One region of the Paenibacillus sp. sgz302164 genome, then DNA from elsewhere that is predicted to be linked to it. Evidence: riboswitches for the same ligand, from Rfam matches in the RefSeq annotation. Region 1 holds a riboswitch; each other region holds the start of a gene.
The links. A riboswitch is a leader RNA that binds a small molecule or an ion and turns the genes downstream of it on or off. The one in region 1 is predicted to bind cyclic di-GMP.
Positions count from the first base shown of each region.

Region 2: it holds a riboswitch for cyclic di-GMP, as region 1 does, so the genes downstream of both, AC0LWT_RS04285 (transglutaminase-like domain-containing protein) here and AC0LWT_RS10490 (S-layer homology domain-containing protein) in region 1, are expected to answer to the same signal.
Region 3: it holds a riboswitch for cyclic di-GMP, as region 1 does, so the genes downstream of both, AC0LWT_RS03690 (non-ribosomal peptide synthetase) here and AC0LWT_RS10490 (S-layer homology domain-containing protein) in region 1, are expected to answer to the same signal.
Region 4: it holds a riboswitch for cyclic di-GMP, as region 1 does, so the genes downstream of both, AC0LWT_RS38750 (condensation domain-containing protein) here and AC0LWT_RS10490 (S-layer homology domain-containing protein) in region 1, are expected to answer to the same signal.

Region 1 is NZ_JBVYOL010000005.1:169,232-171,435, forward strand. It holds gene AC0LWT_RS10490 (S-layer homology domain-containing protein) at 1-1,095, opposite strand, end outside; cyclic di-GMP riboswitch class I at 1,149-1,259, opposite strand; gene AC0LWT_RS10495 (hypothetical protein) at 1,564-1,962, opposite strand.
Region 2 is NZ_JBVYOL010000002.1:180,638-182,841, forward strand. It holds gene AC0LWT_RS04275 (MFS transporter) at 1-514, shown strand, start outside; gene AC0LWT_RS04280 (class D sortase) at 589-1,263, shown strand; cyclic di-GMP riboswitch class I at 1,320-1,408, shown strand; gene AC0LWT_RS04285 (transglutaminase-like domain-containing protein) at 1,422-2,204, shown strand, end outside.
Region 3 is NZ_JBVYOL010000002.1:12,305-14,508, forward strand. It holds gene AC0LWT_RS03685 (hypothetical protein) at 455-832, shown strand; cyclic di-GMP riboswitch class I at 1,228-1,335, shown strand; gene AC0LWT_RS03690 (non-ribosomal peptide synthetase) at 1,446-2,204, shown strand, end outside.
Region 4 is NZ_JBVYOL010000058.1:9,289-11,492, forward strand. It holds gene AC0LWT_RS38745 (aldo/keto reductase) at 1-603, shown strand, start outside; cyclic di-GMP riboswitch class I at 888-976, shown strand; partial or broken gene AC0LWT_RS38750 (condensation domain-containing protein) at 1,074-2,204, shown strand, end outside.

The sequences.
Region 1 (2,204 bases):
CCCAGGATAGTTCATTTCAATTTGAAAATCCCCTTTTTTGGATTTTGAATATAGCTGCTCGCTTGCGTCAAGAATACTCGGATCATCGCTAGGAGTTTCAGAAACAAGTTTGGCAGTCATTTCGATTCCACTCTTGTAGTACAATGGTGTAATTCCGTATTTTTTTTCTAAAGTCAAGCGATTCATCGCAACAAGAACATATGCGCCACTGTTTATGTTCCTATATTTCCCATCCTTGTGACTTACCCATTGCAAATCATCGGGAATATAGCTGCGGAAAGGGTCGTTTGGATCATCAAGGTCAACGACAATGACTTCTTTTGCCGTTGACCTTACATTTCCATTATCAGAAGCGAAGTCCAACACATCGGGTTTAAACTCACGGATCGGTTTCCCAAAATATCGTGGGAGCATAATCATGATATTTGTTCGATGCCATGTGACCTCTGCCCTCGAAACAGCATGTTTGTCAGATTTGAGTGTATTACCATTTTTAATATCAAGTATGCGCTCAATAATGGCCACCGCCTGTGCACGTGTCGTCGTTTTATCCTCCCCGAGCGTGCCGCTGTCGTCCAGACCGGCGATCAGCCCGGCTTTCGTCGCCAGGTACATCCACTTCTTGTCATCCGTGTTATTGTCGCCGGTAGCTGCGCGAACCGCTATGCGCGCCATTTCGTAGCGAGTCATCGGCGTATTCCAATCCCCGCTCGTAAAGTCACTCCATTGATGTATTCCCACACTGACCGCCGCGTTAATGTACGGCAAATACCAGTCATTGCCAGAGGTAACGCCAGAAACCGAAAGTTGAAGTGTGGTATCGACCATTTTGATAAATTCGGCGCGCGTCACTTGTTCGTTCGGTTTGAAAGAATGGTCTTGGTAACCTTCGACATAGCCTTTTTGAATGGCTCCAGCTATGGTTGCTTCCGCCCAATGCCCTTTCGTATCGCTGAAGCTGCCTGTGGATGCCGTACCGGCGGCATTTGTTGTTTTCGTGCCTGGCGTAGCGGCGGTTGAATCAGCTTGGACATCGGGAATTGAAGTCCCAAGTAATGCAATAACCGCTAGCGATGTAATCAAATGAACTCTCATTTTTATACCTCCATAGTAAAAAATTTGCTTTTCAAAACAAAAAAACCAACGCCTTTGGCGGCCCGGCTGCCGTTTCTATAAGGAATGTCTGGCGACACACACCCCATAGAGTAGGCCCGTGGCTTTGCGTCCCTGTCTTTCGATCAGGTTTGCCTTTTCAATTTCACTTGGTCTTTCAGGTATTTAAAACTATAAAAATAGTGCATTAGATCTAATTAAAATCCCATATTAACCCATAATATAACATATTTTCACAAAAATTTTATAACTTGCACCGAACATGAGCATTGCCTTTACGAATTCCATCCATTGCCCCAAGGGAAAATACAGCGCCGCGCCGTTTTTACGATCATGACCTCCAGTTGCAAAAAACAAGGCCAATTACATCAAATTAGGGACAATATTTGACCAAATCCTGCTAATTTAGCAAATACTATGACTGCTACTTATCAATTTCTTATCATCGCCTCATGGTGCTGGAAACCCCCACATAGGCACTTTTACTTCATAGAATTTTTTGATATCACTTTTTTCTACCCACTTTTCGTATTCAAAACGATCCACTTCTACAAATTCATACTTTTTTATAATGTCTGGTCCGTGCATACCACTGCCCAACAATAACCTGTTGGAGTCTTCTTGAAAAACAGGAAATTCAAGACCATCGAATATCACAGCATTTCTTACATCGTATATCGACTGAATCTCGTTTTTTTCGACACGTTTACAATAATGTCCCGTACTATCAAGAGTAAAACCTAAGCTACTCTCAACATGTTCTTTTGTGAACAATTCATAATCGTTCGGATTGTGTTCGATAACTTCGTACTCTCGCCCTTGATATAACGCCCAAATACCATTTCGCATAAAAATACCTCCGATTTTAAGTTCAATTTCCGAAGCATAAGCTCTTTCATCTGTGACATATACGATCCATTGATTACCTTAAACCTTAATTCCTACTTCATTTTCTCTTAATGGATGTTCATCAAACCAATTGAATCGTTCTAACATCTCTATTTCAATTATGTCCTTTGCTTCCTGCTCTGTCATGTTTCCAGCCTCCTTTTCATCCGAAACATGGTAAACTCCTCGTATGAGAAGACGAT
Region 2 (2,204 bases), on a different contig from region 1:
GATCGGCACGCATCTCATTCCGGCTTGCGGGGATCACGGCATTCCGGAGGTGATGGCCGCAGGGCTGCTGGCTCTGATGGGGCTGTTCGACCTGATCGGCACAACGCTTTCGGGATGGTTGTCGGACCGCTTCGACAGCCGCTGGCTCCTCTTTTGGTATTACGGGCTGCGCGGTCTTTCCCTGCTCTTTTTGCCGTATGCGCTTGATTCAAGTCCGATGTCGCTCTTGATTTTCTCGGTCTTTTACGGGCTTGATTGGATTGCGACGGTCCCTCCGACCGTGAAGTTGGCTTCGAAAGAGTTCGGCAAAGAAAAGGCCGGGATGATTTTTGGCTGGGTAGTCGTCGCTCACCAGTTAGGCGCATCGGCAGCGGCATATGGCGCCGGATTGATGCGGGACTGGATGGGGACTTATACCATTGCCTTCATCGGCGCGGGATTCGTCTGCCTGCTTGCCGCAGTTATGGCCGTGCGGATTTCGAGAGCGGGAAGCGCGGTTCGTCAAGCGATGTGATGGATTTTGCCAGGAGAAAGAGGTATAATGCCCAATAGATATGAAATCGCGCTAAACAAAGGCAGGAAACCCGCATGATAAGAAAAATCGTTTCCCTGGCATGCATCGTCCTCGGCATCATCGTTTTTCTTTACCCGACGGTCAGCGATCGCTATGAGAGCTATCAGCAGCAAAAAATTTTGCGGCAATGGCAGGAAAATTTGCGCCATATCGATGAACCGGCCCCCGAGACGGATGCGGCGGCGGTCAGCGCTCCTTCTTCGGCCGGGACATCCGCAGAGATGCCGCCGGTAATCCCTTTGAGCGCGGAGCCGACAGCGATGCCGGCAGCGATGGAGCTGAAAAATATCGAGGGCGTTTTAATCATCGACAAGATTAATTTGAAGCTGCCGATATTAACGGATGCGACGCCGGGCAATCTGAAGCTGTCCCTTGCGAGCATTGCCCATACAGGCAAAGCGGGCGAAGTGGGGAATTATGCCATTGCCGGCCACAGGAACCTTACTTACGGCAAAAATTTCAATAGGCTGGACGAAGTGGACGTAGGAGATTTGGTCGAAGTGGACACAGGCAGCAAACAGTTCGTGTACAAAGTCGAAAGCAAACAGTACGTTCTCCCGGAGGATGTCTGGGTGTTGAACGGGAACGGCAAAGACAGCGAGATTACGCTGATTACATGCCATCCGATGGAAAACCCGACGCACCGCATCGCAGTCAAAGGAAAATTAATAGAAACTAAGACTAGTTAAACGGACAAGTCTATGATATAATCGCTCTATTAAAAAAATAAGATTTCGGTGCTTTCCACCGATAAAGGCAAATCTAGCGAAAGCTAGAGACGCAAAACTAAAGGGCCTTCCTTAGCAAGCGCTAAGTTGGCAGCCAGTTACCGAAAGGAGAGTTTTTTATGTTCAAAAAAACCTTTGTATCCATGATGGTCGTTGCACTTCTTCTGATCCTTGCACCGAAAGGGACTTACGCAGCTTCCGCTCAAGCGGCAGTAGACAAAAGCCTTCTGAACAAAGGAGTCGTTACAGTCAACTACGCGAATGCGAAAAATACGAAAGCCCTCGTCCGGATTTCCAAAGGGAACGTCAAATTTGATTATAACCTGGCTGAAGGCGCCCAGTATCCTCTGCAATTAGGCAACGGCAGTTACACTGTTCTCGTTGCGGAGTCGACAGGCGGCAACAAATATAAAGTAGTCGCGCAAGAAACGGTCGATTTGAAGATGGACGACGAAAATGCAGTGTTTTTGCAATCCATTCCGCTCATCGATTGGAACAAAGATACCAAAGCGGTTGTGAAGGCCAAGGAACTGACGGCCAAAGCCGAGACGGACAAGGACAAAATTGCCGCTATTTATGCCTATATTACGGCAAATATTACATATGATAACGATAAAGCGCAAACCGTCGAGGGCGGTTACATCCCGAATTTGGATGAAATTTATGACGCATCGAAGGGAATTTGCTATGATTATGCATCTACTTTTGCGGCCATGGCAAGAAGCGTAGGCATTCCGACCCGTCTGGTTATGGGTTATTCGGCTGAAGCGCCGGAAACTTATCATGCATGGAATCAAGTTTTCCTGAAAGATACGGGCGAATGGGTTACGATCGATACGACGTACGACTCGGCTCGGGTACAAGGCGGACAAGACACGCCGATGCTGAAAGATGCTGCAAAC
Region 3 (2,204 bases), on a different contig from region 1:
TAAGAATGTTTAAGTTCTTTACAGCGCTAAAGCGTGTAGAACTGCATTCTTATTGGCGAATAAACCTACCTCTAAACGCGGTCGCTCATCTTCGAAAGACCTCGATAGAGGTTTATCTCATATTCGCGGGCGTAGAACGGCATTCTGATCGGCAATAACACGCAGCGCGGTAGAAAACCTCATAGTCGAATAAGACTAGTATGGGGCTTCAAGGGCCGTAATATGCCCGAGTTGCTGGAAATTACTTCTATATAACGTGTCCGAATCAGGACGATTTTAGTTCCAGGGAAGTAGAAAAATAGCGAACGATATCGAAAAAGTTATGTAATATACCAAAATATTATGGTTAACTCATACTTCCCTAACAATTGCTTGATATCCTCAAATCATCGCGAATCCATTAACCATTTTAAGGCAACGAAGGATACAGTATGAAGAATTGGAGTTGAATCGAATGACAAAAAAACCGTGGTCTACGCAAGAATTGGACAAACTTATTCGACTTTCCAGCGAGTGTCCCCCCGTTGTTATTGCCAAAGAACTATCCCGCCCCGTGACATCAGTCCGTAAAAAAATGAGGGAAATCGGGATTAGTTATGTAACCGGAGAACAATGGAAAAAACGACAAATTCAGTACCTTATCTCCGACGAAGGCAGCTTGTACAAAAATCAGGTAAGCCCGTCGCCGCAAAGCTCCGATCTGGAGTCCCCAGTGCTTGACGAGTTCTGGAAAACGCTAGTAACGATGGCGAGATTGGCAAAAAAGAGAGGGAAGCGGGTCGACGTGCTCTCTTTTATCGATACATACCGAAAAATACGGACAGGCGGTTAAAGTTTAAGCCTGCTGTCCTGGATAGGCGGACTACAGCCGCCCGCCCTACTTAAACTGCAAAAGCACATACAGCCTCCGGACGGGGCCGCTCAAGACGAGACGGTTCCGGCGGAGGCTTTTCTCATTTTTTTGTTGCAAGATGGTCTGGAACGATGTCGAAAAAACGAAAAAAACGCTGTCGATTCATGTATTGGAAGCGGTTACTTGTAATTTATATGAACCGGCGCGGATAAAGCCGGGCCTTTCGTGTTAGGGGCGTCCTAAAAAAAATAAGGTAAATTTTACTAGTAACCTCCAATAAAATTATTTATTAAAATACCGTAACTAGTATATCTTTCCTAGTGTTTTATTATATGTAAAGTAAATATATCTATATAAATACAAATTCTACAAATATTCGACAAAGGCAAACCTATGGAAACGTAGGGACGCAAAGCCATGGCCTAAGGCATCGCATTACTTTTTCACAAGAGATGAGATGCTATGGTCGACAGGTTGCCGGGTAACAGGGGCTCCCCTTTTATTCGGGGTGGGCCTTTTTCGCTTTGGGGTGTTAAAATTTTTCAAAGTTTCCAAGACCAAGAGATTATTTCGCATGATGGGGGGAGTAATTATGCAAAAGCACTTTTTACCATTAACGCATGCTCAAAAACGGATTTGGTATACCGAGCAGTTTTATCCCGAAACCAGCGTTTCAAATTTGAGCGGTATCGTTAAATTAAAATCCGCAGCGGGGATCGACGACCGGATGTTGAACCGGGCCATTCGTCATGTGGTCCACAGCAATGAAGCGCTGCGCTTTAAGCTTGCGCTTGATGAGGCGGGCGAACCGCGGCAGTACGTTGCCGATTGCGAGGATTTTGATATCGAGTGGGTGGAAGTTCGTCAAACGGGAGATATCGATGCCGTGACGGAACGGGCGCAAACGGAGGCCTGCCGGCCGATGGCGCTCTACGATAGCGAGTTGTTCCGGTTTATCGTCTTCAAGATCGGCCCTGCGGAGATCTGGCTTTTCGCGGCAGTGCATCATATCGTTTCCGACGGGATTTCCATGGTGATGCTGGGGAATCAGCTCATCGATCGCTATTTGGAGCTGGTCAAAGGAACCGACGCCCTGCAAACGAGCCAGCCCTCTTATGTGGAATATATTTTGAGCGAAGCGGAATATGAGAAGTCCGAACGGTTTCAAAAGGACCATAAATTTTGGAATGCCCAGTTCGATTCCATTCCGGAGACCGTGTCTCTCAAACGAGGGGATTCCTATTTGGTCGAGACGGATGCGATTCGATTGACGGAAGAAGTGCCCGCTTTTTTACATGAAAAAATCGGAATGTTTTGCCAGGAGCATGGGATCAGCGTTCTCTCGCTGTTT
Region 4 (2,204 bases), on a different contig from region 1:
TCTCCTTACTCCTTTGCTTCGGTTGCCGCCATGATGAATTCTATGGCTAGTTTAGTCGAGCAAGGGAAGATTAAATATGTGGGTGTAAGCAACTTTTCCGCGCAACAAATGCGCGAGGCCGATCGCGTGCTGCGCGAGCATGGCCTTCGTTTAGTTTCGAATCAAGTGAAATATAGCCTGCTCGACCGGAGAATTGAACAGAACGGAATTTTGGATACGGCTAAAGAACTCGGCGTGGCGATCATCGCCTACTCCCCATTAATGCAAGGGATCTTAAGCGGCAAATTTCACAAAAATCCATCCTTGGTCAAGTCGATCACGGGTCCGCGCAAGTGGACAGCGGCATTCCGGGAGTCGGGCTTGCAGAAATCAAAGCCGCTGATTGAAACGTTGGAACAGTTGGCTCAACAATATAACGCAACGCCAACGCAGATTGCCTTGAATTGGTTGATTAATGCCCACGGAGAGAACGTATTTGCGATACCTGGGGCTTCAAAAGTAACTCATGCCGAGGAAAATGTGAAGGCGATGCAGTTTACCTTGACAGCCGGAGAGATTGAGATGGTCAGCAGCATTTCCAACCAAGTGCTGAGATCGAAGTAATTGTGACCAATATACTTATCATGAATTTTATTAAAAACTTAGAATTTATTGACAAAATTCGATATTTTTTAGATAATACAATTAATTCCATAGGTATATCGATCTAAGAACAGCGAACTAAGCGGATCGCGGATTCATCATGCTAACGGAATTAAGCCGCTAAAGTTGTGCAGAAGTCTCGGCGAATACCGGAAGGCTGTATAAAACTATGGGAGGGGGCCGTTTATGTAAATGGATGAAGCCAAGTTTCTGGTAAGGATGTAAAACAACATACTTATGTTATTTCCCGTTAATCGTAAACACCTCGAAAGTGGTGGACACAAAGCCATGGGTCTAAAGCTGGATAAACAGCCATGATTGCCAGGTTGCCGAAGGAAACTGGGCGAAATTTGTCGTCTGTTCTTCTTAACTATGGGAACAGGCTTTTTTTATTGCAGCGAAAAATCATTCGGAGAACAGGGGGAAACGTTATGGAAACAAGCGTGATAGGTATCGAGGAGTATCCGTTAAGTTCCTATCAGAAAGATATATGGCTCGAGCAAAGTATGCACCCTGGAAAACCTATTTACAACCTTGGCGGGTACATTGAGGTTAAAGGAAAACTGGATACGGCTATCTTTAAGAAGTCCATGCAGTTGTTAATCAGGCAGAATGATTCTCTCAGAACTCGTCTTATTGATAAAAAGGGCGAGCCCTATTTAACAATCCTGCCGGAAATCGACTATGAAGCTCCGTTTCATGATTTTTCGGGGAAGAAAGATCCGAATTCCTTTTGCCTGGATTGGATGAAAAAAGAGTTTTTGAAAATTTTTCAACCGAAGGACAATTATTTTCGATTTGAATTATTACAAGGCGAACCGGGTGTATATTTCATTTTACTTAAAGTTCATCATATGATCATTGATGGATGGGGGTTTGCCCTCCTCATCAGTCAAATGTTTGAAAATTACAATGAATTGGCTCAAGGAATTGGGGAAATGAACAGACCTTCCTATTCCTATACCGATTTTATCTCTGACAACCAGAATTATTTGAATTCTTCAGCCTTTTTGAAGGATAGGAAGTTCTGGCAGAGCAAATATCGAACCGTTCCCGAGCCTTTGCTAAGCAGAGGTTTGAACACGGATGATGATTACGGCGATTCTGTTTGGAGCAATAGGGAAACTTTAACAATAAACAAGGCATTGTACGATCAAATGGTTGAATTTTGTAAGGAGGAAGGTTGTTCGTCGTTCCACTACTTTTTAGGCATACTGTTCCTTTACTTCAGCAGGGTTTGCAATCGAAACGAAATGGTGATCGGCGTCCCGGTTTTTAACCGGGGCAAAGCGCAGTATAAGCAGACCGTGGGACACTTCGCCAATGTGCTGCCGCTTCGGATAAGTCCCGAGCAGGATATAAGCTTCAAAGAACTGATAAAGTTCATCAAGCGTGAGCTTATGCAGTGCTATCGGCATCAGAAAATATCTTTCGGCGAAATTTATCGGGCGGTTTACGAGGATGTCCACGAAAAAGGAAATTTGTTTGATATATCGCTTTCTTTTGAAGAACAGGAAACGAGAGAATCGTTTAACGGCGCAGCGTGCCGGATCGTAAGCATG